DNA from 3 places in the Priestia sp. SRI_019 genome. Region 3 is predicted to be linked to each of the others. Evidence: riboswitches for the same ligand, from Rfam matches in the RefSeq annotation. Region 3 holds a riboswitch; each other region holds the start of a gene.
What was found. Region 3 has a riboswitch for lysine ahead of AC2YJL_RS00880 (aspartate kinase). Riboswitches for the same ligand answer to the same signal wherever they lie in the genome.

Region 1 (10,525 bases), on a different contig from region 3:
GTCACAAAAGACGGATACGTAAAACGAACAAGCCTTCGTTCTTACACCGCGTCTAACGGGCAAGACTTCGGTATGAAAGATACGGACCGAATTTTAGCGAAGTATGAAATTAATACAACCGAAACGCTACTCATCTTCACAAACAAAGGGAATTATTTATATATGCCAGTGCACGAACTTCCTGATATCAGGTGGAAAGACATGGGGCAGCATATCATGAACATTGTTCCAATTGATAAAGAAGAGCAAATTGTACGGGCGATACCGGTGAAAGAATTTAAAGAAAATCAGTATCTGCTTTTCTTTACGAAAAATGGTATGGTCAAAAAATCAGAATTACTTCAATATAAAGCACAGCGCTACTCCAAAGCTCTTGTCGCCGTTAATTTAAAAGGCGATGATGAAGTAATCGATGTATATCAAACGGATGGTAAAAAACAAGTGTTTATTGCCACTCGTTCTGGCTACGGACTGCGTTTCCGGGAAGAAGAAATCAATATTGTAGGAACTCGCGCTTCTGGTGTGAAAGGAATTAACTTAAAAGACGATGATTATGTTGTAAGCGGCGTTATCTTCGATGAAGATGAAGCTCTATCAACTGAATTATTTATCGCCACGCAGCGAGGAGCTGTGAAAAAGACAAAAATTACTGAGTTTGAAGAATCAGCACGAGCAAAACGAGGGCTAGTGATGGTCCGAGAACTAAAAGCTAATCCGCATCAAATTGCAAAAGTAAAAGCAATCTCTAAAGAACATTACATGATAGTGGAATCATCTAAAGGTCAAATCGAGCAGGTTGATCCGTCTACAATGCGAGCTAGTGACCGATACAGCAACGGTTCATTCGTATTGGACCAAAGCGAAGCTGGCAATTTAGTTGATGTGTGGCTGGAAGAAAAATAACAAAAAAAGCAGTAAAGTTTTTAAAGCTTTACTGCTTTTTTCACTTTATATTTTTAAATTAAACTATGTTCTAAATAAACAATATAAAAGAATTACTCTACTCCTCATCCCAAATAAACATTATACACATCCTACACAGGCCTATAAGAAACTTTTGAATGTTCCAATTGTCCTAAACATATATATATAAGAACAACTAGGAGGTGTTATACATGAACTATTTTATTCACGTAACTCCTAAGACTAAACTTTTTGTTCGGGATATCGGAAAAGGGGAACCCGTTCTTTTCCTTCACGGGTGGCCTGTTAACGCTAAAATGTACGAATACCAATTTACAACATTGCCGGCCCGAGGTATTCGATGTATCGCTCCTGATCTTCGAGGATTCGGAAAATCAGATGCGCCTTTCACCGGCTATTCTTATAATCAATTAGCGGATGATGTTCGCATGTTAGTAGAAAGATTGGAGCTTAAAAATTATACGCTCGTAGGCTTTTCTATGGGGGGAGCCATTGCCATTCGATATATGAGCAGACATTTAGGATATGGCGTGAAGAAGTTAATTTTATTAGGAGCAGCGGCTCCTAGTTTTATTCAAAAAACTGATTTTCCATATGGACTTCCTTCTGAAGAAGTATATACAATTATTCAAAATACGTATAGAGATCGTCCTAACATGCTTGAAGAGTTTGGGAAAAAGTTTTTTAATCAGCCAACCAGTTCAGCTTTTAGAGGGTGGTTTCAAGATTTAGGTTTAGAGGCATCCGGTCATGGAACGATTAAAACTGCGGTGTCTTTACGAGACGAAGACTTACGGGAAGATTTAAGTCAAATTTTCGCTGAGACATATATATTACACGGAAAAAAAGATCAAATTTGTCCATTTGATCTTGCAAAAGTTATGAATCGTCATATTTCATTTTCTACACTTCTTCCATTTGAAAATAGTGGACACGGCCTTTTTTATGATGAACGTGAGAAAGTAAATGACACTCTTATTGAACTCATTGCTAAAAGCTCAGCCTATAAGTAAGGATATACACTTAAAACCGAACTGGCAGCCAAATAAAAAAAGTAAAAACCCGGCACCTAACGTAATGAAACGAAGAAGCTTAGGTGTGATAAATTTTCTTGTGAAATGAATGCTGCAGGCAATATTTAAATTCCAAAGAAGGATGCCAAAGATAATAAAGAAACTGTGAAAAAAGACAGATAGCCACGTTTGACTGTGGAGGCTTTCGCTTAAGCTTGACCCAAATACACCAAACCAAAACACAATATTTAAAGGGTTCATAAGAGCAATGAAGAAGCCTGAAAAAAACGATTTATCTCCTTTAATAGAGGGTTTATTTACATCGACTGAAAAGGAACGAGAGACAGCTTGTTTCATACTTTGAAAGCCAACAAATGTGAGCATGACAAAACCAGTTGCATACAGGGAAACAGTAACAGCCTGCATCTGAACAAAAGGCGTTAACCCTATTAAAATGAGGAGCATAAATAAAATGTCGGCCGTCATGCCTCCTAAACCAACTAGCCAAGAAGCCCAAAAACCTTTTGTCAGCCCTTTTTTAATCATCTCTATATTAATTGGACCTACCGGTGCTGCGAGACTAATACCTAGAATTATTTGTTTTATAGCAATCAAAAACCATTCCACAAACACAGCCTCCTTTCTAACTTGTCCAATAGTAGCTTATATATATATAGATTAGAGTTTTAAAATTTAGAAGCGACATTTAGTTAAAAATGCTCATAAACTTTCTTTTCTTTAATACACATGTAACGTTGAGTTCCATAAGGAGGGTTTTAATGGCATCAAAAATACTTTTTCGAGCCAATGAGGTTTTAGAGTCAACGCATGTCCCGTTTTGGGGAAAAGATGCTTTTCAATATTTCCAAAGCGATATATTATCAGAAGAAAATCCATTTCCTTGTATATTAGGGGTAGAAGGCTTTAAAAAAGATTTACTGCGGTTTTCATTTGTGACTACTCCTTATAACTACCAAGATATTAGGAATGCAGCGTCGGCACTTAGAGAATACATAGATACTTTTAAAACCATAGGTCGCTATACATCCTTTGTGTTATTCTTTAAGCCTGAACATAAAGAACGTTCAATGGAAGAGTACGAAACGATGTTTTGGGATACGCTGACGTTTCTTCATCAAATTGATCAAAAGAAATGGCCGCAAGACATTCCAAAAGATCCAAAAGATCCATTGTGGGAATTTTGCTTTCACGGAGAACCTACTTTTGTCGTCTGTAATACGCCTGCTCATTCTTTACGTAAAAGCCGTAAGAGCAGAGGATTTATGATTACATTTCAGCCTCGATGGGTGTTTGAAGGAATGACAGGAGATTCAAAAATAGGGAAGCACGTACAAAAGGTCGTCCGTGATCGGTTGGAAACATATGATGACGTATCAGCTCATCCTGAATTAGGATGGTATGGACAGCAGGAAAACCGAGAGTGGAAGCAATATTTTTTGCGCGATGATAACAACTATACTACCGGACAGTGTCCGTTTAAATTAAAAAGGAGTGAGCAGCATGGACGTAAAAAAAGCCTCTATTAAAAAAGGAGTTGGCGGAAAGTTTGAAGAAGTAATTAAAGAACTGCTTCCGGCGTATACTGGATACGTTGAAGTACAGCACGATATTGCTTTTCAAACGCACCCATCTCATACCCATCCAACTGATGAAATTCTTCATATACTTGAAGGATCTATTTACTTTACAGTTGAACATGATACGGTTCTATGTCAGGCAGGAGATCGGATACATTTACCGAAACAAACGGTTCATTCGTCAAAAGCCGGATCTGATGGGTGCACATACGTTATTTCCATTTTAAAATAAAGATGAAAGAAGATGATGCTTATGCTACGTTCCCGGCCAGTGCTGCTGCTTATTGATGTACAAGAAGGATTTTATTCACCACAGTGGGGGGAAAGAAACAATCTAGATGCAGAAAAACATATGCTGACACTACTGCAAGCATGGAGGCGCCAAGATTATCCTGTCATTCACGTACAGCATGCATCAGAAAATCCAGATTCTCCTTTACACCCAAGTTCAAAGGGGTTTCAGTTCAAAGAAGGGTTTGGTCCACAAGAAGACGAATACTTAATTCGCAAACACGTGAACAGCTGCTTCATTGGAACAGAGCTAGACAGTTATTTAAAAGCAAATGGCTATGATACGCTTATCTTAATAGGACTAACTACTAATCACTGCGTCTCTACGACTGCCCGCATGGCTGGAAATCTAGGGTACAGGACGTACGTTGTAAACGATGCAACAGCTTGCTTTGATTGTATGTCCTACGATGGAAAAACAAGGCTTCCTGCAGAAGATGTACATACATTCGCACTGTCTTCTTTGCATGAGGAGTTTGCGACGGTCGTTTCTACAAAAGAGACACTTCAAGTTCTTCAAACCTTTCAATATGCTCAAAATCACAACTGATGTGCATGCGCACATCGGTTTTTTATGTAGATTATGTTTATTAAAAGAAGTAAAATAAAGATAATTCTATACTATAAGGAGTTTGTACATATGATCATTCGTTATGCTAAAGAAGAAGATTTACCTATGCTTGTTGAAATTTATAACCAGTCTGTTCAAACAAGTGCTGCTACTTTTGACTTAACGCCTGTAACGGTAGAGCAAAGAAGGAGCTGGTTTAATAATCATATTAGCAATGAACTTTTTCCGCTTATTGTCGCAGAAAAAGATGGGGTAGTAGCGGGCTATGCTTCGCTTTCTTCTTATCGAGATAAAGAGGCGTACATTCAAACGGTAGAGCTATCGATTTATATTGATAAAAACCAGCAGGGGCATGGCATTGGAAAAAAGCTTATGAAGCGAATTTTGGAATTAGCTAAAGAACTCAACCATCACGTTGTCATTTCAGGGATTACAAAAGGGAATGATATCAGTATCAAAATGCATGAGCAATTTAATTTTACATTTTGCGGAGAATTTAAAGAAGTAGGCTGGAAATTCGATCAGTGGCAAGATGTTCTTTTTTATCAGCTTATTTTATAAGATGTATGACACCTTTACACATTGCAACGTTTTAGTTTCATGTGTAAAGGTTATTAAAATAATAAGTCGTTTTATTATTTTAATACGAAAGGTGTTAGCTATCATGAATACACATGTTCAATATCAGCATCTAAGAGCTATTCCAAAAAAATGGTCCAAAAAAGAACTGCATATCCAGCTGAATAGAATCAAACACAACTCTGAACTATCTACTATAGCAGCAGATCCGCTTTTTCATCTGTTAGAATGTACTCATTCGGGCCTTCAAACTAAACAAGAAATCATAGACTACATCCAAAGCATTCCTACTCATCAACTTCTATCTTTTGTAACCCATTTAAGCAGGTTAATTCAGCATATTTATTATATAGAAGCTGCTGATTACTGTAATCGCCCCCTCAAAGGTTATATGCTTGTTATGAAAAATCAGCCCGCCTATATATCTCTTCATTTTGCTGATCAGGTCACATAAAAAAGCTCTCTATTCAAAAGAATAGAGAGCTTTTTTTATTCGTATTTTTTTACTGTTACTTGGCATTCTTTTAACGGAATAAGTTTTGACTTTTTCGTCCATTTGTATCCTAACCAAACAATTAAGAATAAAGGAAGTCCGATATAAGAAACAAGTACACCGTACCAGTCAATCGAATCACCCGTAAACGCCGAATAGTTTTGACCTAAAATGACAACAGCACATAAAATAAAGGCAAAGATAGGACCAAACGGGAAAAGTTTTGCATGATATGGAAGTTCACTCAAATCATGACCTTGGGCAACAAATGCTCTTCTAAAACGATAGTGGCTGATGGCAATTCCTAACCAAGCAATAAAACCAGACATACCAGAAGCGTTAAGTAACCACGTGTATACCGCACCGTCTCCAAAAAATGAAGCACCAAATGCAAGTGTACCGACAAGTGCCGTTGCGATTAAAGCATTAACCGGAACGCCTCGTTTATTTACTTTTGCTAAGAACCTCGGTGCTTTTCCATCTTTCGCTAAGTTCCACAGCATACGCGTAGAAGCATACATACCTGAGTTACCAGCAGATAAAACGGCTGTTAAAATAACGGCATTGATAGCTGATGCTGCAAACGCCAGACCTGCTCGTTCGAATATTAAAGTAAATGGACTTACCCGCACATCATCACTTGCTAATGAATCCGCTGTGTATGGAATAAGCATCCCGATAACAAAAATAGCTAAAATATAAAATAACAAGATGCGCCAGAAGACTTGTTTAACTGCACGAGGAACCGTTTTTTCCGGATCTTCACTTTCTCCAGCTGCGACTCCAAGCAACTCTGTTCCTTGGAATGAAAAACCAGCAGCCATAAAAATACCTAAGACAGTAAAGAATCCACCGTGAATGGGTCCATCACCAAGCGTGAAGTTTTTAAAACCTGGTGCTGCATTGTTAAAGATACCAAAAATCATCATAATACCAATAACTAAAAAGATGATAACCGTTACTACTTTAATTAACGAAAACCAAAATTCAGATTCACCAAATCCTTTTACAGAAAGGTAGTTAAGCCCAAACATAATTAATAAAAACAGGGCACTCCATAAAATAGAAGAAGAGTTTGGGAACCAAAATTTCATAATAAGGGCTCCAGCAGATAATTCAGCTGCAATCGTAATAGCCCAGTTATACCAATAGTTCCAGCCGAGAGCGAAACCAAAGGATGGATCTACAAACCGAGACGCATACGTACTAAACGAACCGGCTTCAGGCATATAAGCTGCGAGCTCCGCTAGGCTGGTCATCAAAAAGTAAACCATGACACCAATGATAGCGTAAGCTAAAAGCGCTCCCCCAGGTCCTGCTGTGTGAATTGCTCCACCACTTGCTAGGAATAAGCCGGTTCCGATGGCTCCTCCTAATGAAATCATCGTTAAGTGGCGAGATTTCAACCCACGTTTTAATTCTTGCTGCTCTTGCATAGATAAATACTCCTTTCGAATGTACGGAAAGAGACGGGATAACATAAAAAAAGCCCGCAGTATATGTGCGCGCTTTTAAATCTGAAAACCGCGTCAACCTTCCGTGAAGATAGCTCTTCACATCACTCGCATGATGTGACAGTTCTGTTCCTGTTCGGAGACAGCCCCAGCTTAAATCAACCGAGAAGTGATCTAAACTTCGGCAATTTTTCCTTTCAAGCAACATCCTCAATGTTCTCTGCATTTCCGTTGCTTTACTATTAAAAACTGCGACCTCTACCTCATCGATTAGGATGAGGGTTTTTTATATTCATTTGACATAAAAGAAGTATACCAAATACTAAAACGATTGTCATTATAAAAAATAGATTCAGAAAATAGAAACATCTTTGAAATCTCTCGAATCTATTTTGTTACATATGATATAATGAATGTTGTCATAATACTACATAAATATCCGAACGTACCACAGGGGGAGCCGCCGTGCTGAGAGTGAACAAATTGTTCAGACCCTTCGAACCTGTTAGTTAACGCTAGCGTAGGAATGTGGGAATAGTAGCATATATTTGCTTACTCCTGTGTAAACCGTTTGATATGAATGATTCAAAAACAGGAGTGAGAAACGTGAATAAAGCATTACCTTTACAGGCTAAAATTGAAATAGCTATTTTTGCAGCATTAGCACTTCTACTTGATCTTTTGCCTTCCATTAAGATTGCAACGGCTGTGAGTATTTCGTTCTCCATGGTGCCCATTTTTATTATGTGCTTTCGCTGGGGAGTAAAAGGCGGGGCTCTATCTGGTCTATTATGGGGGCTTTTACAGTTGGCAACAGGAACGGCTTATATTTTAACAGCGCTGCAAACGTTTATTGAATATATTGTGGCTTTTGCTTTTATAGGTTTTGGAGGTATTTTTTCGCAATCTATTAAAACAAATTTAGCTAACAATAACAGATCAAAAGCTTTTGTTTTGATTGTTTTATCCCTTATTATCGGCAGCTTCGCACGGTATTTCTGGCACTTTATTGCGGGTATTATTTTCTGGGGATCATATGCGCCAAAGGGCATGTCCGCTCTATGGTATTCTTTTTCAATGAACGGGATTTCAATGGTAGGATCACTAATAGCCTGCTTAATCATTCTTTCACTATTAATTCCATCGGCATCAAGAATGATTATAACTAAATCACACTCATCATAAGCAAAAAGACTAAATCTACCAAGATTTAGTCTTTTTTGTCATTTGTCACCTTTGTTTACACAAAAGTGTGTCAGGTTTGATAACATAGTTAGTGAAATATTCAAAAAACTGTTTTATGATAATCACCATATTCAAACGAGATAAAGGATTGATAGCATGCTACAGAAATGGATCACGAGCATAGGTTTAGATATTGGAACAAGCACAACGAAACTGATTGTAAGCAAGCTGTTAATAGCAAATCAACAAAATCAGTTTACGCTGCCAGGCTGTCAAATTATTGATCGTCGCGTAACCTATGCAAGTTCTATCTATACCACCCCTATGCTAAACGATGTTGAAATCGATGTTCAAAGATTAACGGTACTACTAGAACAAGAGTATAAGAATGCAGGAATCTCCTTAGATCAAGTGGAAGCAGGTGCTGTTATCATCACAGGAGAAACGGCCAGAAAGCAAAATGCAGAAAGTATCGTTCACTATCTAGCCGAACATGCTGGGGATTTTGTTGTTGCAACAGCTGGCGCTGACCTGGAAGGAATATTAGCAGCAAAAGGATCAGGAGCAATCGAACATTCTGCTGAAACAAATGCAGTAATTGCCAATATTGATGTAGGAGGAGGAACTGCTAACATCGCTTTATGTCAAAATGGAAAAGTTATAGAAACGTTTACACTGCATGTGGGGGGAAGATTAATTCGTCTGAATTCAGACGGTTTTGTCACCTACGTTTCGTCTCATTTAACTGAATTTTTGGAAAATAATTCTTTAACACTGCGAGAAGGTGAAAAAGCAACATTTGAAAAGCTCTCGTCTATCTGTCAATTACTAGCTGAAGAAACCGTGAATTATGTAAATGCGCTGAATCAAAATTCCTCGCTTCTCGTTTCTCCTCATACAAGATTTTCTATCCCCGAAATGATCATGGTTTCAGGAGGAGTAGGAGCAATGATGGAGAAGCAAAAGCCAAAAACAGTGAAAGAAGTGGCCATACATGGAGACGTTGGTCCGCTTCTAGCATATCATTTTCAATCCATCCAAGTTTCTCAAGCCGCTGAGACAACGCGCGCTACTGTAATTGGGGCTGGTATGCAAAATACAGAAGTTAGCGGATCAACTGTATACATTGGGTCGAAGCGGCTGCCGTTAAAAAATATCCCGATTGTAGAGATACCTGTTCAGCAAGAAGAGAAATGGAATCCGCTGATGTTTCAAGAAAGAGCTCGAGCGGCATGTATGCAGGCTTCAACTATTTTCAGCGCAGAAGATCCCCCCGCTGCTATTGCTTTATCTCATTTTCCTTACTGCAGCTATAAGATGCTTCAAGAATTAGCAAAAGTAATAAGCGCTGAATTTATTGCTTGTTTTAAAGGAGCTAAGTGCCTCGTTGTTCTATGCGAGCAAGATATTGCAAAAGCTTTAGGACAAGCATTAGCTAAACAGAGGAAAGAGTTAGAAATTATTTGTTTAGATCAAATTGATTTTACACACGGAGATTACATTGATCTAGGGTTACCAGTAGCTGGAGAAGCGATCTCCGTTTCCGTTAAAACGCTCGCTTTTTCATCATAATCTACTAAATATAGAAGGAGGAAACGATGTTTAAAACTACACGATTGTTAGGAGAAACATTTTCATTTTATAGCTTAAAAGAAATCATGGCCAAAGCAAACGAAGAGCGTTCTGGAGATCAACTCGCAGGAGTTAGCGCTGAGTCAATGAAAGAACGAATGGCAGCAAAGCAAGTTCTAGCTGATATCACACTTGCTGATATCAGAAACTACCCGCTGCTCAGCGCAGATGAAGACAACGTCTCGGCATTAATCGAAAGTCAGATTGATTCATCTGTTTACGACATTATTAAAAATTGGACAGTAGGGGATTTAAGAGAATACATTTTATCCGATCAGCATAGCGGAGAAGACCTTCTTGCACTTAGCAAAGGATTAAGCAGCGAAATGATTGCGGCGGCTACTAAAATTATGTCCAATTTAGATTTAATTCAAGGAGCTGACAAGATAGAAGTGCAAACTACTTGTCAAACGACTATCGGCCAAAAAGGAGTATTGGCTTCTCGAGCCCAGCCTAATCATCCTTCAGATAACTTAAAGGGAATGAGAGCATCTCTATACGAAGCGTTAAGCTATGGAATTGGAGATGCGGTTATCGGAATTAACCCTGTTATTGACACAACGGATAATATCTACGCGCTTTTGAATGAAACAAAAAATATAATCAATGAATGGGCAATCCCGACTCAAAACTGTGTGTTGTCACATGTGACGAGTCAGATGAGAGCAATTGAAAAAGGAGCATCTGCTGACTTGATTTTTCAAAGTTTGGCAGGCACAGAAGCCGGTAATGATTCATTTGGAATTTCACTGTCTATGCTTGATGAAGCGACAGCGTTAATTCAT
Region 2 (10,525 bases), on a different contig from region 3:
GCTTCAATTTTTTTTGCTCCAAATTCAATAAGCTCTAGAGATACTTTAGGGTATTGTTCATTAAATGCTTTTGCAATCTTCGGGAAAAACAAGGTCCCGATGAGCGGAGGGACTCCCATCTTGATTTGCCCTGTTTGCAAATTCATTAAATCTCCCAACAAGTGAGGCATGTCTTTTAACACCGACAGAGCTTTAGTTGCCTGATGATACACAACCTCTCCTGCATCGGTTAGCTTTAATTCTCTTGTTGAACGATCAAGAAGCTCAAATCCTAGTTCATTTTCTACTTTTTTGACGGCTTTACTTAAAGCCGTTTGTGACAAATGAACTTGCAGCGCTGCCTTTGTAAAATTTTTATGGTTTGCTACCTCTATAAAGTATTCTAAGTCTCTGATTTCCATGTGAAACTCCATTTCTGCAAACTGCTTATCCTTTTTCTTTACTCTTTATTTTAACCATTAAATTATTTACTGTAAATGCGCTGATTAAAAAGGGGGAGGATATATCCAATGAATAAAAACAGGGAAAGGAAATGAACTAAAGTTTCTCTCGAAATTGATTTATAAAACGAATAATTTTTTTGTAGAGAAACATAGATTTTGCTACTAGCTGATGAGGAATATAAAGATTTTTGCATGTACGTTCGGGCAAAAATGCAAAACTTATCAAAATAACTGAAAGTCCAAAGGCTGCGGCTGTAATCTCTAGCCAAGAAAACATCATATCATTCCTCCTTTTACAAACCTATTAATAGAATATGTAAAAGTTCAAAAGGAGGTTGTACGATAGCCCCATAACGAGCGGGGTTATGAAGTTCTCTCTAAAAATAAAATGACGTTAAAGAACGCAGGCGCTGCGCTCTTTAACGTCATTTTATTTTCGTTCTTCAGCTTGATGCTCTTGTTTGTTTTGCTCAGTGAGACGTTTTTGATGAGCTTTTGTTTCTGCGCTTACGTGATTCGCATCATTCGGTTGATTCTTCTTTGAACCTCCTGCAGCGTTACTCATTAGACGACACCTCCAGTCCGGTTATGAAACATACCTATAGAATGTGCGTATTTACAGACTTTATACACCGCTATCGATATTACTGCACACGAAAAAAGCAAAGGGAGAGTCACTAAACTGTTCCCTTTGCTTTTTTACTAAGCGACTTTATCGGTGGTGATAATTTTGTTAATCCAGTCTTTTCCTTCTGTAAACCTTGTAACAAGCATCGCTGTTACTGTATTTCCCGTACTGTTTAAAAGCGTAGCAGGGGCGTCAATAATTGTGGAAATGACCGCAATAATGGGCAGAACTTCTGGCGAAAATCCATAAATTGTAATGATTAACATTTCGCCAATCATACCGCCTCCAGGGATTGCTCCCATTACGGCTCCAACTAAAAAGGCTACGCCTAAAATGCTCAAAATACTCGTAGCAGACGTCATATCTTTGCCAAACAAACTGAATAAGAAAACAATCTTTAGAATACCACCGATCACAGAACCATCTTTATGCGTGTTTGCTCCTAATGGAATCACCGTTTCAGCGATATCCAGCGGCACACCCATTTTCTTTGTTGCATCTAAATTGACCGGAATAGATGCAGCAGAAGAACAGGTAGCAATAGCGGTGATAGAAGGAGCAGCTGCATTTTTCCAAAACAACTTAATTCCTGCTTTACCGCCAGCAATCCATGCATATAGCGTAAAGAAACCGAAATAGTAAACGATTGCAATTAATAAATAAAGAATAAATGCTCTAGCGTACCCTTGTAAGATCTTTGGTCCAAGTTCTCCTACTACAGTAGCAAAATAGCATCCTAAACCAATGGGGGCATAGTACATCACGATTTTAACAACCTTCATCGATACTTCTTGACCCGAAGTCAGAAATTTCGCCATAGGCTGTCCTTTTTCACCGGCCATTGTGGTAGCAATACCGAAAATAACGGCAAAGACAATTAATTGTAAAATATGCTCTTTCGAAAATAACTGAACAAAATCAGGTACAGTAAATGTGCTAACAAGCTGATTTAAAAGCGTCATTTTTTCAGCTGTATTTTCACTGTCACCCATCAATTCTTTAATGGCAGAAGTATCTACATTATGTAGCGGATTGTAAAGTGATGCGCCTAAAAAGCCTAAAACGGCTGAAACAGCAGCAGTGGCGACAAACACAACGGCAATTCCTAGCATAATTTTACCAAGACGTTTCATTTCGTTCATGTTTGCAATCGCCGAAGCCACACTAAAAAAGACAAGGGGAACGATAATCATGAACATCAAATTAAGAAACAAATCACCAAAAGGCTTCACGACTGCCACATCGGGTCCAATAGCATATCCTGCTATCCCGCCAATTAAAATAGCGAGAAGCAGAATAAGCGATGATCTGTACGTTTTAAATACACTTAAAACCATAGTTAGATTTCCTCCAAACAACAATAGCTTCTTTACTACGCAAGAACAGCTATTATTTGCTCATTGCATACGTAGTAACGACTGGCTTTACATCTTTACGCACCAAATCTTCGTATGTTTCTCGCTCTACAGCAAGACGAGCTTCTCCATTTTTCACAAATACAACAGCAGGGCGCGGAATACGGTTGTAATTGCTAGCCATTGAATAGTTGTAGGCACCTGTAGAGGACACTGCTAATAAATCTCCTTGATTAACGCGCGGCAAGTCAATATCCCAAATAAGCATATCTCCTGATTCACAGCATTTACCCGCAATTGATACTGTTTCATCTTTTTTATCCGTCACTCTATTAGCCAAGACAGCTTCATGTTTTGCATCGTAAAGAGCAGGACGGATATTATCAGTCATACCGCCGTCAATTCCTACGTATTTGCGTACACCTGGAATCTCCTTCGTTGATCCAATTGTATAAAGCGTTGTACCTGCTTCTCCTACGATGCTTCTTCCAGGCTCAATCCAGACTTCTGGAAGGGTATAATTCTGTTCAGTTAACGTGCGGCTTAGCTTTTTTGTCAGTGCATCTACATAATACTCAACTGGAAGAGGAGAGTCGCTTTCGGTATAACGAATACCAAAACCACCACCTACGTTTAAAACTTTTACTTCAAATTCCATTTTATCACGAATGCTGAATAAGAAATCAGTTAAAATATCAATGGCGCGAGAAAAACCATCTACTTCAAAAATTTGCGAACCAATATGACAATGAATGCCTAAAAGATCGTAGTAAGGCTTTTCTAACGCAAAACTTACCGCTTTCATGGCTTGGTCATTGGAAAGACCAAATCCAAATTTTGAGTCTTCCTGTCCGGTCATAATATACTCATGTGTATGGGCTTCAATCCCTGGAGTAACACGCAGAAGAATAGATGCTTTCTGTTTGCGCTCAGCTGCTAAGGCATGCAGAACTTCAAGTTCGGTAAAGTTATCAACAACAAAACAGCCAATATTCGCATCAAGAGCCATTTCCATTTCTTCAATCGTTTTATTATTTCCGTGAAAATGAATGCGTTCAGCTGGATATCCAGCTTCAAGCGCTGTAAATAATTCGCCTCCTGAGACCACATCTAGTGACATATCAAGCTTCGTTAAAAGGCTAGCCATTTCCATACAAAGAAAGGCTTTCCCTGCATAGGCGATTTGATATGAAAATCCGCTTCTTCGAAAGGCTGAATGGAAGGCCTTGCATTTTGTCTCAATTAATTCTTGATCGTAGATGTATAGGGGAGTGCCGTATTGTTTTTTCAGTTCGACCGTATCGCACTGCCCAATTTCTAAATGATTGCTGCTGTTAATTTTACTCGTTCCATGTAAGTACATAATCCGTATCCCTCCATTTAAATCATTCAACTATAACTTTGAACTTTGATGGTCAGTAGAAAAACACAAAAAAGACCCGTGAAGTGATGTTCACGCGTCTTGGTTTCATAATAATAAAATATTATTACATTCTAGGCATCAACATCTCTTCAATAGCTCTCCACAAACCAAATGGTTTGTGACAGCTCAGCATTTATTCAATACTGAACCAGTATATGAACACAATGGATGTTTATATACTTCGGCACGAAATCCCTTTTACTTATCTTCACAGACTCCATTAGTCTCCAATAAGTGACTCTTGATTTCATGCACCTCTATTCTCAGAGAGGAAAATTATATTTAAATGTAATTTCTATTATATTTCCTTTTCCTCCGTCTAGTCAATGAAAAGTTAAGGCATAGGAATATCAAAAAGAATAAATAAGAAAGCTATGAAGCTGCCAGATAGAACCCAAGCGGCCAGTGCTGTCTTCTGATGGATGACTAAAAGTGAGAACGTGACAATATTGAAGAGAAAAGAACACAGCAGAGACCATCCATAATGATGAGTAATACTGTGATTAACATAAGCAATGAACTCAATCACAGTAAATAAAAGCGCCCACAAAAGAATCCACCACAGCCGGCCGCTTACATGCAGCGGCAGCCTTCCTAAAAAAACCGGTATAACAAACGGATAAATAATTAAGGTTATTCCAAGGGAAACCATTAGGTGATCGGGTAGAAAAAGGTGATCAATACCAACAGGGTGAAATACCCATACGCGGTGATGAAACAGCAGTACTTCATAAAGCAAATTCCCCGTGACCCAAAACAGCAAAGTAGGATAGTATTCTTGATACCTTCGCCACTTGCCAAATAGTAAACCAAGAATGATAAAAAATAATACAAATGAAGATTGCATACGCTCTCCTTAAAATAATGGTTATTTCTTTTTATTTACATATTATAGTGGTTTTATTCTTTCATTTTTTTATTCAGAAACTATAATAAAAAAGCGGTAAGCGCAGTGTTAAATATGGGTGATCACTATTTGTGGTTTGCTTCATCTCACCATAATTCCCGTAAAAGAACTTATTGCGCTTTTGTTTACAATGAAAGGAACTATATGTCAAAGTCAGCAAGACTCAAAAATAAGCTCAAGATAGCTCCGCCTAGTATGTGACTTCTTTTTTTGCTATGCTAAAGTTGCGTACATATAGCATAAGAATACTAGAAGAAAGAAAAGGGTGTTTTGGTATGAAAACATACATCGTAGTTGGAGCTGGGATACTTGGAGCTTCTACAGCATATCATTTAGCAAAAGCAGGAGCAGATGTGACATTGGTAGATCGCAAGGATGCTGGTCAAGCTACTGATGCAGCAGCAGGAATTGTTTGTCCATGGCTTTCGCAGCGTCGAAATAAAGCATGGTACCGCTTAGCAAAAGGCGGCGCCAAGTACTATCAAACATTAATTCAGCAATTAGAAGAAGATGGAGAAACGGATACGGGATATAAGCAAGTGGGAGCAATTAGCTTACATACTGATGAACAAAAGCTTAAAAAAATGGAAGAACGAGCATATAAACGTCGGGAAGAAGCTCCCGAAATAGGCGAGATTACACGTTTATCCGCCAAAGAAACACAGGCTTTGTTTCCGGTTCTTTCGGAAGAATACAGTTCAGTTCATATTAGTGGAGCCGCTCGCGTTAACGGAAGAGCTCTTCGAAACGCACTTGTGAATGCAGCGAAGAAAAACGGTGCAAAAATAATAGAAGGAAACGCAGAACTTCTTTATGAAAATAATCAAGTAACGGGCGTTGCCGTAAATGGGCAAACCCTTATAGCAACTACAACAATCGTGACAGCAGGAGCGTGGGCAAATCAATTACTAGAGCCTCTTGGAGTGAAATTTTTAGCAAGCTTTCAAAAAGCGCAAATTGTCCACTTGCACCTTCCAGATTTAGATACAAAAGACTGGCCCGTTGTGATGCCTCCAAGCGACCAATATATTCTTTCGTTTGAACAAGGTCAAATTGTCATTGGAGCAACACATGAAAACGACACGGGTTATGACTTGCGAGTAACTGCTGGGGGGCTTCATGAGATTTTTTCAAAGGCCTTATCAATTGCACCCGGCTTAACAGAAAGCACAGTCTTAGAAACAAGGGTAGGGTTTCGACCATTTACTCCAGGCTTCTTGCCAGTCATTGGAGCTCTTCCGGTTTACGAAGGAATACTAGTAGCCAATGGTCTTGGAGCTTCAGGCTTAACGTCGGGTCCTTATCTTGGTTCAGAGCTTGCTAAATTAGCACTTGAAATGGAAATGGAAATTGATCTTAGCGACTATGATTTAAGAGGAGCTATCGAGTCTTAAGTAAACAGAATGAATGAAAACAAATAGAGGTTCGCAAACTATAACTACTATATGATGAAAGGAAGTAGATTGTTTGCGAAAGATTATGATAAGTGCAGCAGCAGCTTTTTTACTTATGAGCGCGACGCCTGTATTAGCGGAAAACCATCCTCAGCCAGAAACAAAAGACGTGCAGCTGACATCTCAGCAAAAGCAGGAATTGTCCGTGCTGTACAAAGAAATACTAGCAAAAAAGAAAGAAATACTTTCAAAATATGTGGAGTATGGCGTGTTAAGCAAAACGGAGAGTCAAAATATTTCTTCACATATGGAAAATCGCTATCAGCATATGGAGAAAAATGGTTTTGTGCCGAAGCGACACTGTCATAAAATGCATCATTCAAAGTAATTCATATTCACATAAAAAAGCGCCTTTACAGGCGTTTTTTTATGTGAATGAATGGAAAATATCCGCTTCTTTATCTAGTAAATTCTAAAATCCTCATGTAAAATTAAGAGAATGAGAACGAGTAGGAAAGATGCTAGTGAGGGGTAGGTAAATATGAACGAAAATAAAAAAATAGTCCGATTACATGCAGAAAATCATTCAGATGAGGCGCTAGGAATCATATTTGCTTACAAACAAAAAGATGACTATCTTGTTTACAGTATGTATCAAGGTGAAAGCGTTCATGAGCAAAAAATCCCTCTGGAAGAATGGGTCTCGTATGAGCATTTTTTCGAAGCACTAAATAAAAAGAAAAAGCTTATGTACGAGCTTCAAATAAATGATAAACGCTATGTAGTAAACTTAACCCCTTTATCTTACACAGAAAAGCCTGAAATCATGGGACATTGCGTGAATATAACTAGTTATCAGGAGAAAAAAGAACAGATTCAGCCTTTTATTTATCATAACGCAGATGCTGTTGCTGTCGTTGACTTAGAAGGTAAAACGCTTCAAGTGAACCCTGCGTTTGAGAATACATTTGGCTGGACGTTTGAAGAAATTTATCAAAAGCCTCTTCCGATTATACCTTCGTTTTTAAAGGAGCCAGTGTGGGAACTTCATAAGACCATTCAATCAGGTGAATCGAAAACGGAATTTGAGACGGTCAGACAGCATAAAGACGGTCATTTAATTAATGTAAGCGTCACACTATTCCGCGTTAAAAATATGAATGATTGGCCGCTATGCATTGCTTTTGTCTATCGAGATATAACATCACGCAAGCAGGCCGAAACGGCTTTAAAAGAAAGTGAAGAACGCTACCGAAGCTTGATTGAGTTATCGCCGGAAGCGATTATCGTTCATAGTGAAGGTAAAATTGATTACATCAACCCTGCAGGAGCTAAAGCGCTAGGATACAAAAGTCCTCAAGACGTATTAGGAGCTTGTGTTTATCAGTTTGTTCACCCTGATTACTATGATGTTGTAAAACAGCGAATTTATCGAATGAAAACAGAAAATAAATCTGTAGACCTACAGGAAGAAAAGTTTATTCATAAAGACGGTCATACGATTGATGCCGAAACCATTGCCTTTCCTATTCCCTATATGGGAAAGCAGGCCATTCAAGTTTTGTTTCGTGATATTACAGAACGTAAAAAAACTGAAAAATTGCTGCGTGAATCCGCTCAGCTTTCCTTAGTCGGACAGTTAGCGGCTGGTATTGCTCACGAAATTCGAAACCCTCTGACGGCGGTAAAAGGATTTATGCAGTTATTAAAAGAAACGAGCGGTCAGCCTTACTATGTAGAAATGATAAATCATGAGTTAGACAGAATTGAATTGATTACCGATGAGTTCTTGAGTCTTGCAAAGCCTCAAGCGAAAACCTACAGGGACAAACATGTCCAAGATATTTTAGAGAATACTTTAAAGCTAGCTGAGGTGCAGGGGATTACAGAGAAAATTCACGTAAAAAAAGAAATTGATCTTCATCTTCCTCTCGTATTATGCGAAGAAAATCAGTTGAAACAGGTGTTTAGTAATATATTTAAAAATGCAGTCGAATCTATGCCAAGTGGAGGAACCGTAACGATTCAACTAAAAAGGTTTAATCAGGAGAACCTTGTTGTCCGGTTTAGCGACGAGGGGCCAGGCATCACGCAGGAAAGAATGCAGCATTTAGGAAAACCTTTTTATAGTACCAAAGAGAAAGGAACGGGGCTTGGACTGATGGTGTGCTATAAGATCATTCGAGAACATAGAGGAGAAATTAATTTTGTAAGTGAACTTGGAAAAGGAACTACCGTAGACATTCTTTTGCCTTTTAAAAAGTAGATTCTACTTTTATAAGCATGAAACCTTTTCTAAAGGGGAATACATGTTAGTGAACGAATAATGAGGTTAAAATAAGGAGGGAATAAGATGGAACGCATTGAAACGGGAGAGATTTTTACAATTTTAGATGAAAATGATCAAGAGCAAGATATTGAAGTGCTTGGAAAAATGACGATTGAAGGGCATGATTATATTGCCGTTGCGTTTGTGGAAGAAGTTTTAATTGAAACAGAAGAAGAAATTGATGTTTTCTTTTTGAAAATTGAAGATGATGGTGAATGGTCTTCAATTGAAGATGACGAGGAGTTTGAAAAGGTATCAGCCGTATTTGAGGAAATGACATCCGCGTAAACACGAGAAGGAGAGGATAAAACCTCTCTTTTTTTATTTTAAATAATATAATATTTAGAATTTTTCTAAAAATATCTTGCTGAATTATTTCCCTTCATTTATGATGAATATGTAACATACCAACCGGTTAGTAAGTAAATGAAAGCGAGGGACTACCGTGTATTTTTCTTACTCTGACAAAGTAGTGAAGCTGCAAAAAGAATTGACCTCTTTTATGGAAGAGCATATTTACCCAAATGAACGGCTATACGAACAACAGCTGAATGAACAGCCGTCTAGATGGTCAGCTGTTCCTCCGATCATGGAAGAGTTAAAAGAAAAAGCAAAGCAAGCTGGATTATGGAACTTATTTTTGCCAGAAAGCGAATACGGAGCGGGTCTAACAAATGTCGAATATGCCCCTCTTTGCGAAATTATGGGCCGTTCTATTATTGGACCAGAAGCTTTTAACTGCGGAGCTCCTGACACCGGCAATATGGAAGTACTGGTTCGATACGGAACGCCTGAACAAAAAGAAAAATGGCTAAAGCCGCTGTTAAATGGAGACATTCGCTCCTGCTTTTCTATGACAGAACCGGATGTAGGTTCTTCTGATGCGACAAACATTCAGTGCAGTATTGTAAGAGAAGGCGATGAGTATGTAATCAACGGAAGAAAATGGTGGTCTTCAGGTGCGGGAGATCCTCGCTGCAAAGTTGCTATTGTCATGGGAAAAAGCGATTTTACCGCATCTAAATATGAACAGCAGTCTATGATTCTAGTTCCATTAAACACTCCAGGAGTTAAAATCGAACGCATGCTTCCAGTCTTTGGATACGACCACGCTCCTCATGGACATGCTGAAATTCATTATGACAATGTGCGTGTGCCAGCGTCTAATATGCTTTTAGGCGAAGGAAAAGGGTTTGCTATTGCTCAAGGCAGATTAGGGCCTGGACGTATTCATCACTGCATGCGTTTAATAGGAGCAGCTGAAAGAGCGCTTGAAGAATTATGTAAGCGTATTCAAAGTCGTTCTACGTTTAATAAGTTGCTTTCTCAGCAAGGGGTTATTCAAGAATGGGTGGCAGAATCGCGTATTGAAATTGAGCAAGCTCGCTTATTAACATTAAAAGCTGCTTATATGATGGACACAGTTGGAAATAAAAAAGCGCGGAAAGAAATTGCTATGATTAAAGTAATGGCTCCTGCTATGGCTTTAAAAGTCATTGATCGCGCTATTCAAGCATTTGGAGCAGCAGGTGTTTCAGAAGACACGCCGCTTGCGGCACTTTGGGCAAATGCTCGCACTCTGCGCCTTGCTGATGGTCCAGATGAAGTGCACAAAGCACAGCTTGCAAGGCTTGAGCTAAAACCCTATCAAGAAAAGGAGGCAACCTATGCACATAAAGGATTTGTTTGATTTAACTGGCAAAACAGCTATTATTACCGGCGGAGGCAGAGGATTAGGAGAACAAATGGCAGAAGGGCTTGCAGAAGCAGGGGCAAACATTGTTCTATGTTCGAGAAAGAAAGAAGCATGTCAGCAAGTAGCCGACCGATTGGCCCGCCTCGATGTAAAAACGCTCGCCTTAACTTGCGACATCAGTCAGCCTGAAGATATTAAAAATGTCGTGCATCAGACAATTGAAACATTCGGACGTATTGATATTTTAATTAATAACAGCGGAGCTACGTGGGGTGCTCCGGTTGAAGAAATGCCTCTTGAAGCATGGCAAAAAGTGATGAATATTAATGTTACAGGAACGTTTTTAATGT
Region 3 (10,525 bases):
GCTTGATGAAGAAATTTATAATCTTCAATCATAGGGTGGTGATTAAAATCTAGTTTTCCAGTCACTTTTATGCCGTGAGCTTTTGTTTGGACTCCGTGAAACTGAATTCCCGTCTCTGCTTCGTAAAGTTCTACGCCAACAAGCTCTGACAGAAAATCAAAGTGCCACCACGCACGGCGAAACTCACCGTCTGTGACGGCTTTTAATCCAATTTGTTTTTGCTTTTCTACGAGTTTACGAATTTCTTCATCTTCAATTGCTCGAAGCTGTTTCTTTGTCATTTCCCCGTTTTCCACTTGTAATCGTGCTTGCTTGATACGCTCGGGACGCAAAAAGCTTCCAACGTGATCTGCTTTAAACGGTCCTTTAGTCAATGTTGTTGTCAATTCATACAGCTCCTTAAAAAAATCTAATTTTTATTATATACAAAAAATTCGGATAATGTACAGGGGTAAATCCAATTTTTATTTATTACGCTGCAGGATGAAAGAGTGATTAGGTAGGAAAGAGAACATTGAATAACGATTGCATCTAAAAAAAGAATGAACTATAATTTTAATTAGAAAAATCTAATTTTTTATTTTTTTTTGAGGGAGAGGATGCGTGTGGAATCCACCGAAAAGATATGGCTTTCTCAATATCCGGATGAAATACCTGCTATGCTTCATTATGAACAAAAAAATTTAGCACAGCTTTTTGAAGAGGCAGTTCAAAAGGATCCTAAAAAAAGCGCAATCTATTTTCTAGGGAAAAAAATGACGTTTTCCCAGCTGCATCAAGATTCTCTAAAGCTGTCATCTTACCTTATTGAACTGGGATTAAAAAGAGGGGATAGAGTAGCCATTATGCTTCCAAATTGCCCTCAAGCAGTCATTTCCTTTTATGCTGTTCTTCTTGCCGGAGGAGTAGTGGTTCAAACAAATCCTTTGTATACGGAAAGAGAGTTAGAGTATCAGCTTAATGATTCAGAAGCGACCATGATTATTGCACTCGATTTGCTATATCCGCGTGTAGTAAAAATGAAAGCGTTAACAAAAGTGAAACACGTAGTCATCACCTCTATTCAAGATTATCTCCCATTTCCCAAAAACATAATGTATCCATTTATTCAGCGCAAGCAGCAGAAGATAAGCGTGGATGTGAGTCATACGGAGACTACTCATTTATTTAAACGTATTATAAATGAATCCTCTCCCGCAGTATGTAACGCTGAGGGAATTTCAGACGAAGATATCGCGATTTTACAATACACCGGGGGAACAACAGGTTTTCCAAAAGGAGTCATGCTTACTCATAAAAACTTGGTAGCCAATGCAACAATGTGTTCACATTGGTTATACCGCTGCAGGCATGGAGAAGAAAAAGTGCTTGGAATTATTCCATTTTTTCATGTGTATGGTTTAACAACGGTTCTTGTTCTATCGGTTTTGCAAAACTATGAGATGGTTCTTCTGCCTAAATTTGATGCAAAAACGACGCTCAAAACCATCCATAAGCAGCAGCCTACTTTATTTCCAGGTGCTCCGACAATTTACATCGCATTATTAAATCATCCTGATTTAGCAAAATACAACCTATCTTCCATTGATTCATGTATGAGCGGTTCGGCTCCCCTTCCTGTAGAAGTGCAGGAGCAGTTTGAAAAGATCACCGGAGGTAAACTGGTAGAAGGATATGGATTAACAGAAACCTCTCCTGTTACTCATGCTAATTTTCTTTGGGAAGAGAGAATACCAGGAAGCATTGGAGTGCCTTGGCCAGACACGGATGCCAAAATTCTCTCGTTTGAAACAGGTAAAGAAGCTGCTGTAAGCGAAGTAGGAGAAATTGCGGTTAAAGGTCCTCAGGTCATGAAAGGATACTGGAAGCAGCCTGAAGAAACGGAGGCTGTTATGCGAGACGGATGGTTGCTAACAGGTGATGTTGGCTATATGGATGATAAAGGTTATTTTTATGTAGTAGACCGAAAGAAAGATATTATTATTGCCGGGGGATATAATATCTATCCTCGAGAAGTTGAAGAAGTATTATATGAGCATGAAAAAATTCAAGAAGCTGTAGTAGTAGGTGTTCCTGACCCATATAGAGGAGAAACGGTGAAGGCTTACATTGTATTAAAAAATGGTGTAAGATGTACTGAAGAAGAGCTAAATGAGTTTTCCAGAAAGTATTTAGCTGCTTATAAAGTTCCGCGCCTTTATGAATTTCGAAATGAGCTTCCGAAAACAGCGGTCGGTAAGATTCTGCGACGAGCGCTGATTGATGAAGAAAATGAAAAGCATAAAAAGGCGACGTAATCGATCGTCGCCTTTGATTTTTTTCCTGAAACATAATTGACAGATACTTGCGGTTTCTTTATTATAAAGATATGAATGAATAATCATTCATATTTTAAAGGAGCGTATAAGATTGAGAAGAAATAAGCCAAAGTATAAACAGATTATCGATGCAGCTGTAGTAGTAATAGCAGAAAACGGATACCACAATGCTCAGGTTTCTAAAATTGCTAAGCAGGCTGGAGTTGCAGACGGTACGATATATTTATATTTTAAAAACAAAGAAGATGTCTTAATTTCTTTGTTTCAAGAGAAGATGGGACAATTTGTAGAAAAAATTTATGAAGAACTGGCGGGAATTGAAACCGCGGCAGAAAAACTTCATGTGTTAATTGACAAACATTTTTCGTTTCTAGCAGAGGATCATCATTTAGCTACAGTGACACAGCTCGAACTGCGTCAATCGAACAAAGATTTAAGATTGAAAATTAATGATGTATTAAAAGATTATCTGACTCTCATTGATTCTATTTTGCAGACAGGAATCGAAACGGGTGAGTTTTCTGAAAATATAGATATTCGTCTTGCGCGACAGATGATTTTTGGAACGATTGATGAAACTGTCACAACATGGGTAATGAACGATCATCGATATGGTCTAATAGAATCGGTAGATAAAGTCCATTCCCTGCTGTTAAACGGCTGCAGCGGCTCATAATCGTAAGTGAGCCTGCTGCTCCCCTGCGAGGGGAAAAAGCGCAAGGTAATGAAAATAGAAAGAAAGGGTGGCGTAAACAAATGGAGATTATCCAGGTTGAAACTGTTGATGCAATAAGCTTCATTACGTTAAATAGACAACCTGCTAACGCTTTGTCTCAAGCTTTATTAAAAGATCTTTCAAGTGTTTTGAAACATTTGGAAGATAGTAAAGAGACAAGGGTTATCGTTATTAAAGGTGAAGGGAAATTTTTTTGTGCCGGAGCTGATATAAAAGAATTCACATCACTTCAGCAGGAAAAAGAATACGAGAAGCTTGCTGTTAACGGTCAAGAGCTCTTTGAGTATATTGAAAATTACCCAAAACCAGTGATTGCAGCTATTCATGGAGCTGCTTTAGGCGGAGGATTGGAGCTTGCTATGAGCTGCCATATCCGTTTGGTAACAGAAAACGCTAAGCTGGGCCTGCCTGAGCTTCAGTTAGGAATTATACCAGGGTTTGGAGGAACTCAGCGATTGCCTCGTTATGTAGGAGTTCATAAGGCTTGTGAGATGATGCTGACAAGTGATCCAATATCCGGAAGCGAGGCAGTGGAGTTAGGATTGGCAAATGCAGCTTTTGAAGAAAGTCAGCTTATCAATGAAACATTTTTACTTGCTAGAAAAATTGCCAAAAAAAGCCCAATCTCTGTTAAAGCTACCTTGCAGCTGCTTCAGCATGTAAAAACAGATGCTTACTACAGCGGCATTAAAAAAGAAGCGCAGTTTTTTGGAAGCGTATTCAAAAGCCGGGATGCTCAAGAAGGCGTAGCCGCTTTTATTGAAAAGCGCCAGCCTAAATTTTTAGGAAAATAAGCTTAGGAGGGGAATTGAATGAATATTTACGTGTTAGTAAAAAGAACATTCGATACAGAGGAGAAACTTTCATTAAAAAATGGTCAAATTGTTGAAGATGGGGCTGAATTCATTATTAATCCTTACGATGAGTATGCAGTTGAAGAAGCTATTCAGCTAAAGGAAAAGCATGGCGGGGAGATTACGGTCGTGAGTGTAGGAGGGGAAGAATCAGAAAAAGAACTCCGAACAGCTTTGGCTATGGGAGCAGATAAAGCGGTTTTAATCAATACGGAAGATGACATAGAAGATGGCGATCAGTACACGACTTCTAGGCTGCTGGCACAGTACTTAAAAGAACAATCTCCTGACTTGATTTTGGCAGGAAACGTAGCGATTGACGGAGGTTCGGGCCAAGTGGGACCGCGCGTAGCAGAACAGTTAGAAATCCCTTATATCACGACCATTACAAAATTGGATATCGAAGGTGAAAAAGTAACTGTTGTACGCGATGTGGAAGGTGATTCCGAGGTTATTGAAACGTCGCTTCCTCTTTTAGTAACAGCTCAGCAGGGACTTAACGAACCTCGCTATCCATCTCTTCCAGGGATTATGAAAGCGAAGAAGAAACCGTTGGTTGAAGTGGAATTGGATGATTTAGATTTAGATGAAGATGATGTAGAAGCAAAAACAAAGACAATTGAAATTTATTTGCCTCCGAAAAAAGACGCAGGACGCGTATTACAAGGAGATATAAAAGATCAAGTGACAGAACTGGTCAATTTACTGCATAAAGAAGCAAAAGTCATTTAATAAGTCAAAACAATGGGGGTATTGCAATGGGACGCAAAGTGTTAGTTCTAGGAGAAGCACGTGATGGGGGATTACGAAACGTATCGTTTGAAGCGATTTCCGCAGCATCTACTGTAGCTGACGGTGGAGAAATTGTTGCAGCGTTAGTAGGAAAGAACGTAAAAGCTTTAAGTGAAGAGCTTATTGCGTACGGAGCAAATAAAGTTGTTGTGACGGAGCATGAAGATTTAGCTGCTTATACATCAGATGGTTACGCTCAGGCGTTATTAGCCATCATTGAAAGTGAACAGCCTGAAGCTATCGTATTTGGCCATACGGCTCTTGGCAAAGACCTAGCGCCAAAACTGGCAGCTCGCTTAGACAAAGGACTTATCTCCGATGTGACGGATGTAGAAGTTGGAGGGGATCAAGTAGTCTTTACCCGCCCAATTTATTCTGGTAAAGCATTTGAAAAGAAAATCATGACCGATGCTTTTACGTTTGTCACGATTCGTCCAAATAATATTTCACCGCTTGCAAAAGAAGAGGGACGTACAGGCGATGTAGAGGATTTAAATGTTGAAATCAAAAACCTGCGTACAGTTGTAAAAGAAGTTGTACGGAAAGCAACGCAAGGGGTTGATTTATCCGAAGCAAAAGTCGTGATTGCAGGTGGTCGAGGTGTAAAAAGCACGGAAGGTTTTGGACCTCTCCAAGAACTAGCGGACGTGTTAAATGGAGCTGTTGGGGCATCTCGCGGAGCGTGCGATGCAGATTACTGCGACTATTCTCTTCAGATCGGTCAGACGGGCAAAGTAGTCACACCAGATTTATACATTGCCTGCGGAATCTCAGGAGCCATTCAGCATTTGGCCGGCATGTCAAATTCAAAAATTATTGTTGCCATTAACAAAGATCCTGAAGCGAATATTTTTAAAGTAGCTGATTACGGAATCGTTGGAGATTTATTTGAAGTGGTGCCTCTACTAACGGAAGAATTTAAAAAGCTGAAAGTACAGTCTGCGTAAGAGGCTGGGACAAAAGGATTTTAGACGAAGTGAAAAACGAACCATTGATCAAGATGTTTGATTAGTGGTTCGTTTTTTTGTTGGGGTAAACTTTATGTGTGTGGGTCTTTCTAGCAGTTGATTTCTGTGCCAGACTCCCGGGGAAAGCGAAGTCTTGCATAGAAATCAACTGCGGTGGCACAAGCGGTTCAGCCTTTGTATACTATTTGTTCACCTTTAGATGGAATTCATTTCGTTATGTCTCAACCTCACGGAAAACGAAATTTTCTACGTATGTTTTTATGTGAATTGTACAAACTAGAGCGGAGAATAAACAGTATAAATGTAAGCAAAAAGTTAGCAAACCTTATTTGAAGGTGATATACTGTGAGTAGAATTTGGATATTGCATATATTTAGGAGGAATTAAAATGGCTATTGCACATGCTACAGATAAAAACTTTACAGATGAAATTAAATCAGGCCTAGTGCTTGTTGACTTTTGGGCACCATGGTGCGGACCTTGTAAAATGATTGCTCCAGTTCTTGAAGAAATTGATGGCGAACTTAACGATAAAGTTAAAATCGTGAAAGTAGACGTTGATGAAAACCAAGAAACAGCTGGAAAATTTGGTGTTATGAGTATCCCAACTTTAGTATTATTTAAAGATGGAGAGAAAGTTGACCAAGTAGTTGGTTTCCAACCAAAAGAAGCATTAACAGAATTAATTAATAAACACGCGTAAGTCAAAACCTAGCTCAGGCTAGGTTTTTTCTTTTTCTCCACTTTTTCTCTTTTGGGAATACTTTTATTTAGCGAATATGCGTTCGTTTGTTTTATACTAGATGTAAGGAACACCGTCATAAATCCGGCTTATGTGCATGTATTGTAAAGCAGGAAAGAATGTAGGTTACGCTTCATAAGCGAATGTATAGATGGACAGAGTAAGAGAAGAGGAAGGAGAAAAGTATGAATGATTATTTAAAAGAAAAGCTGGCTATTTTACCGGATCAGCCCGGCTGCTACTTGATGAAAGATAAATATGGAACGGTCATTTACGTAGGAAAAGCAAAAGTATTAAAAAATCGAGTGCGCTCCTACTTTACCGGATCTCATGACGGAAAGACGCTTCGACTTGTAAACGACATTGTCGACTTTGAATATATCGTCACATCTTCTAATTTAGAAGCGCTTATTTTAGAAATGAATTTAATTAAAAAGCATGATCCAAAATACAATATTATGCTTAAAGATGATAAGGGCTATCCCTTTATTAAGATTACAGCTGAAAAACAGCCCCGCCTTGTTATTACAAGAAAAATAAAAAAAGATAAAGGGAAATACTTCGGTCCTTATCCTAACGTCCAAGCTGCAAATGAAACCAAGCGGCTTCTTGATCGCATTTATCCACTAAGAAAGTGCTCTACCATGCCAGACAGACCTTGTTTGTATTACCATATCGGGCAATGTCTAGCTCCTTGCGTAAAAGAAGTAAAAGAAGAGCAAAACAAACAAATTATTGAAAATATCACGCGGTTTTTAAATGGTGGATATGAGCATGTCAAAACAGAGTTAACTGAAAAAATGTTAAAAGCTTCAGAAGAACTTGACTTTGAACGGGCTAAAGAATATCGAGATCAAATTGCTCATATTGAAGCGACAATGGAAAAGCAAAAAGTAACGTTTAATGATTTTGTTAATCGAGATGTGTTTGGCTATTCTTATGATAAAGGCTGGATGTGTGTTCAAGTTTTCTTTATTCGCCAAGGGAAATTAATTGAGCGAGAAGTTTCTATGTTTCCTTTTTATAAAGAGCCAGAAGAAGATTTCTTAACTTTTATCGGTCAGTTTTATGCCAAAAATATTAAGCCAAAAGAAGTGCTGGTTCCAGCAACGATTGATGCAGAGTTAGCTGAGAAATTAGTAGAAGTAGAGGTTCAGCATCCAAAGCGAGGCAAAAAGAAAGAATTAGTAGAACTTGCGTGTAAAAATGCAAAAATTGCGCTCGGTGAAAAATTCTATTTAATTGAACGAGATGAAGAGCGCACGGTCGGCGCAGTTGAACGGTTAGGAGAAGAGCTTGGAATTGCAGCGCCTTACCGGATTGAAGCATTTGATAACTCAAATATTCAAGGGACAGATCCCGTTTCTGCGATGATTGTTTTTGTTGATGGGAAACCGGAAAAGAAAGAATATCGCAAATATAAAATTAAGACCGTAAAGGGACCAGATGATTACAGTTCCATGAGAGAAGTCGTTCGCAGACGGTATTCCAGAGCGTTAAAAGAAGGTCTTCCGCTTCCAGATTTAATTGTTGTAGATGGAGGCAAAGGGCATTTAGCTGCAGTACAGGACGTTCTCGAAAATGAATTGGGACTTTTAGTGCCTACAGCAGGTCTTGTCAAAGATGATAAGCACAGAACCTCCAACCTGATGATTGGTGAGCCTCCTCAAATCATACCGCTTGAACGCAATAGTCAAGAATTTTATTTGCTTCAGCGAATTCAAGATGAAGTTCACCGCTTTGCGATTACCTTCCACCGTCAAGTGCGCTCTAAGTCCGCTTTTCAGTCTGTTCTGGACGACATTCCGGGAGTGGGAGAAAAGCGTAAAAAAGCTTTGTTAAAGTATTTTGGTTCGGTGAAAAAATTGAAAGAAGCAACGGTTGATGATATTCGAAATTCAGGTGTTCCTCAAAACATCGCTGAAAAAATTTATGAAACATTGCAAAAATAGTCTTGAAATAATAGAAAATATTTGATAAGCTATTAACTAATTTCATACGACACTTCATCAAATGAAGTGAAGATAGAGGTGCAAATTTAATCAGTACGTATCAGGAAGGGTATGAGCTCTTATGAATGATGCGGAAAGGGAAATTTGCCGAAGTGAACATTACCTCATAGTAATGATTGCTGGTTCTGCGTTGAATAAACGTAGGATTGTCAAGATGTAGATTCTTGGAGAGCTATCTCACGGCAGTGGACGGTTATGTTTTATAATTTTCGTTCGTTAAGCAATGAGAGCTCATCTCATTGCTTTTTTTATTGTCTGAGTAAAAAAATTTAGCTTCTCATCATCCTGCATATGCAAATTTATTGAAAAGGAATGAACAAAATTATGGCATTAATCGTTCAAAAATTTGGTGGAACATCTGTTGGTTCTGTTGAACGTATCCAACATGTAGCAAACCGTGTTATTCAAGAAGCAGAGCGCGGTAACCAAGTAGTTGTTGTTGTATCGGCAATGGGCAAAACTACAGATGCACTGGTGAAATTAGCAAGTGATATTACGGACAGTCCAAGCAAACGCGAAATGGATATGCTTCTTACAACTGGAGAACAAGTAACGATTTCCCTGTTAACAATGGCTCTTCAATATAAAGGGTATGAAGCAACTTCGCTAACAGGTTGGCAAGCTGGTATCCAGACGGAAGCAGTTCACAGCAATGCACGAATCCAGCACATTGACACGACTCGTATTCAAAGCCAATTAGATAGAGGTCGAATCGTAGTAGTAGCTGGATTCCAAGGCTGTTCAGAAGATGGAAGCATTACAACATTAGGTCGAGGCGGCTCTGACACGACGGCAGTAGCTCTTGCCGCAGCATTAAAAGCTGCAAAATGTGATATTTATACAGACGTAACAGGAGTGTTTACGACAGATCCGCGCTATGTAGAAGATGCTCGTAAGCTTCACTCTATTTCATATGACGAAATGTTAGAATTAGCTAATTTGGGAGCAGGGGTGCTGCATCCGCGCGCCGTTGAGTTTGCAAAAAATTATCAGGTACCGCTAGAAGTGCGTTCAAGCTTAGAAAACGAGAATGGAACGATTGTTGAGGAGGAAGTTTCAATGGAACAAAACTTAGTCGTAAGAGGAATTGCGTTTGAAGATAATATTTCACGAGTGACAATTGAAGGGTTAAACAACGAGTTGCAAACTCTTTCTACTATTTTTACAGCATTAGCAAAAGAACAGTTAAATGTGGACATTATTATTCAAAACGTAACGGCTAATAATCGTCTTTCTATCTCATTTTCTATTAAAACTGTAGACGTAGATGCCGCTCTTGCCGTCTTAAAAGAGTATAAATCTACTTTAGGATATACGCGTATTGAACATGAAAGCAGTCTGGCTAAAGTATCAATTGTCGGCTCTGGCATGATTTCTAATCCAGGCGTTGCAGCCGAAATGTTTGAAGTGCTGGCAGGAGAGAAAATTGAAGTGAAGATGGTCAGCACGTCTGAAATTAAAGTATCTACAGTTGTACCGCACGCTGATATGGTAAAAGCTGTTGAGACGCTTCACGTAGCATTTGAATTAGAAGAGCAGCAAGCAGTGCAAGTATAAAGAAGAGAAAAAGACGTGGTATTTCCACGTCTTTTATATATACATATTTCCTATTTTTTATAACGCTCCGCACGCGTTTCGGTAGGTAAGATATCTTTTCGGTCCCACTGTACCGAAATCAGCACTTTTCCGTTCTTTTCTTTATGTGTTAAGTAGGCTTCTGTTAGGCAGTTGTTTTGACGCTGAATCTGTTCAGCTACAAATCCTGACTCAAGATGAAACGAACAAGTTTCCTGCTGAAATCTTTTGCTGACCACATCACCTGATAACTCAAGCTCTAGTGAATATTTATCTTTTTTTGCAAGCGTCAGTGTTCCCCAGGAAGCTGCTTTAAAAAAAGCGACGATTTCATCCATTGTATTTAACGGGTATTTCCGCGCAAGGTGTTTTCCTGCCCAGTATGAAATGGTATTTGTTTCGTCTCCAAGAAGCTCTGGAATTAACACGTCACGCAAAAGGCTGTATCCGAAATATGAAACGTGATCAAGAGTTCTCTCTGTTTCAGCTGTGACATTAGGTTCTGATGTTTCCATCGTCTCTTCAAGT

Region 1: linked by a shared signal. The riboswitch ahead of AC2YJL_RS11525 (amino acid permease) and the one ahead of AC2YJL_RS00880 (aspartate kinase) in region 3 are both predicted to bind lysine.
Region 2: linked by a shared signal. The riboswitch ahead of lysA (diaminopimelate decarboxylase) and the one ahead of AC2YJL_RS00880 (aspartate kinase) in region 3 are both predicted to bind lysine.

The regions. Positions count from the first base shown of each region.
Region 1 covers NZ_JBYCZN010000002.1:231,272-241,796, forward strand. The annotation lists gene parC (DNA topoisomerase IV subunit A) at 1-903, shown strand, start outside; gene AC2YJL_RS11490 (alpha/beta fold hydrolase) at 1,116-1,937, shown strand; gene AC2YJL_RS11495 (LysE family transporter) at 1,923-2,564, opposite strand; gene AC2YJL_RS11500 (YqcI/YcgG family protein) at 2,717-3,484, shown strand; gene AC2YJL_RS11505 (cupin domain-containing protein) at 3,459-3,767, shown strand; gene AC2YJL_RS11510 (cysteine hydrolase family protein) at 3,789-4,376, shown strand; gene AC2YJL_RS11515 (GNAT family N-acetyltransferase) at 4,467-4,958, shown strand; gene AC2YJL_RS11520 (hypothetical protein) at 5,062-5,430, shown strand; gene AC2YJL_RS11525 (amino acid permease) at 5,466-6,905, opposite strand; lysine riboswitch at 7,008-7,192, opposite strand; TPP riboswitch at 7,367-7,467, shown strand; gene thiT (energy-coupled thiamine transporter ThiT) at 7,500-8,108, shown strand; gene AC2YJL_RS11535 (ethanolamine ammonia-lyase reactivating factor EutA) at 8,265-9,680, shown strand; gene AC2YJL_RS11540 (ethanolamine ammonia-lyase subunit EutB) at 9,707-10,525, shown strand, end outside.
Region 2 covers NZ_JBYCZN010000002.1:434,234-444,758, reverse strand. The annotation lists gene AC2YJL_RS12570 (LysR family transcriptional regulator) at 1-401, opposite strand, end outside; gene AC2YJL_RS12565 (hypothetical protein) at 538-723, opposite strand; gene AC2YJL_RS12560 (hypothetical protein) at 874-1,008, opposite strand; gene AC2YJL_RS12555 (dicarboxylate/amino acid:cation symporter) at 1,146-2,408, opposite strand; gene lysA (diaminopimelate decarboxylase) at 2,461-3,789, opposite strand; lysine riboswitch at 3,935-4,117, opposite strand; gene AC2YJL_RS12545 (CBO0543 family protein) at 4,184-4,696, opposite strand; gene AC2YJL_RS12540 (NAD(P)/FAD-dependent oxidoreductase) at 5,032-6,150, shown strand; gene AC2YJL_RS12535 (YckD family protein) at 6,224-6,538, shown strand; gene AC2YJL_RS12530 (PAS domain-containing sensor histidine kinase) at 6,692-8,416, shown strand; gene AC2YJL_RS12525 (DUF1292 domain-containing protein) at 8,504-8,767, shown strand; gene AC2YJL_RS12520 (acyl-CoA dehydrogenase) at 8,925-10,169, shown strand; gene AC2YJL_RS12515 (SDR family oxidoreductase) at 10,147-10,525, shown strand, end outside.
Region 3 covers NZ_JBYCZN010000001.1:171,034-181,558, forward strand. The annotation lists gene AC2YJL_RS00840 (5-methyltetrahydropteroyltriglutamate--homocysteine S-methyltransferase) at 1-386, opposite strand, end outside; gene AC2YJL_RS00845 (AMP-binding protein) at 600-2,297, shown strand; gene fadR (fatty acid metabolism transcriptional regulator FadR) at 2,410-2,994, shown strand; gene AC2YJL_RS00855 (enoyl-CoA hydratase) at 3,075-3,848, shown strand; gene AC2YJL_RS00860 (electron transfer flavoprotein subunit beta/FixA family protein) at 3,867-4,640, shown strand; gene AC2YJL_RS00865 (electron transfer flavoprotein subunit alpha/FixB family protein) at 4,667-5,647, shown strand; gene trxA (thioredoxin) at 6,057-6,371, shown strand; gene uvrC (excinuclease ABC subunit UvrC) at 6,596-8,362, shown strand; lysine riboswitch at 8,428-8,605, shown strand; gene AC2YJL_RS00880 (aspartate kinase) at 8,747-9,979, shown strand; gene AC2YJL_RS00885 (YslB family protein) at 10,030-10,525, opposite strand, start outside.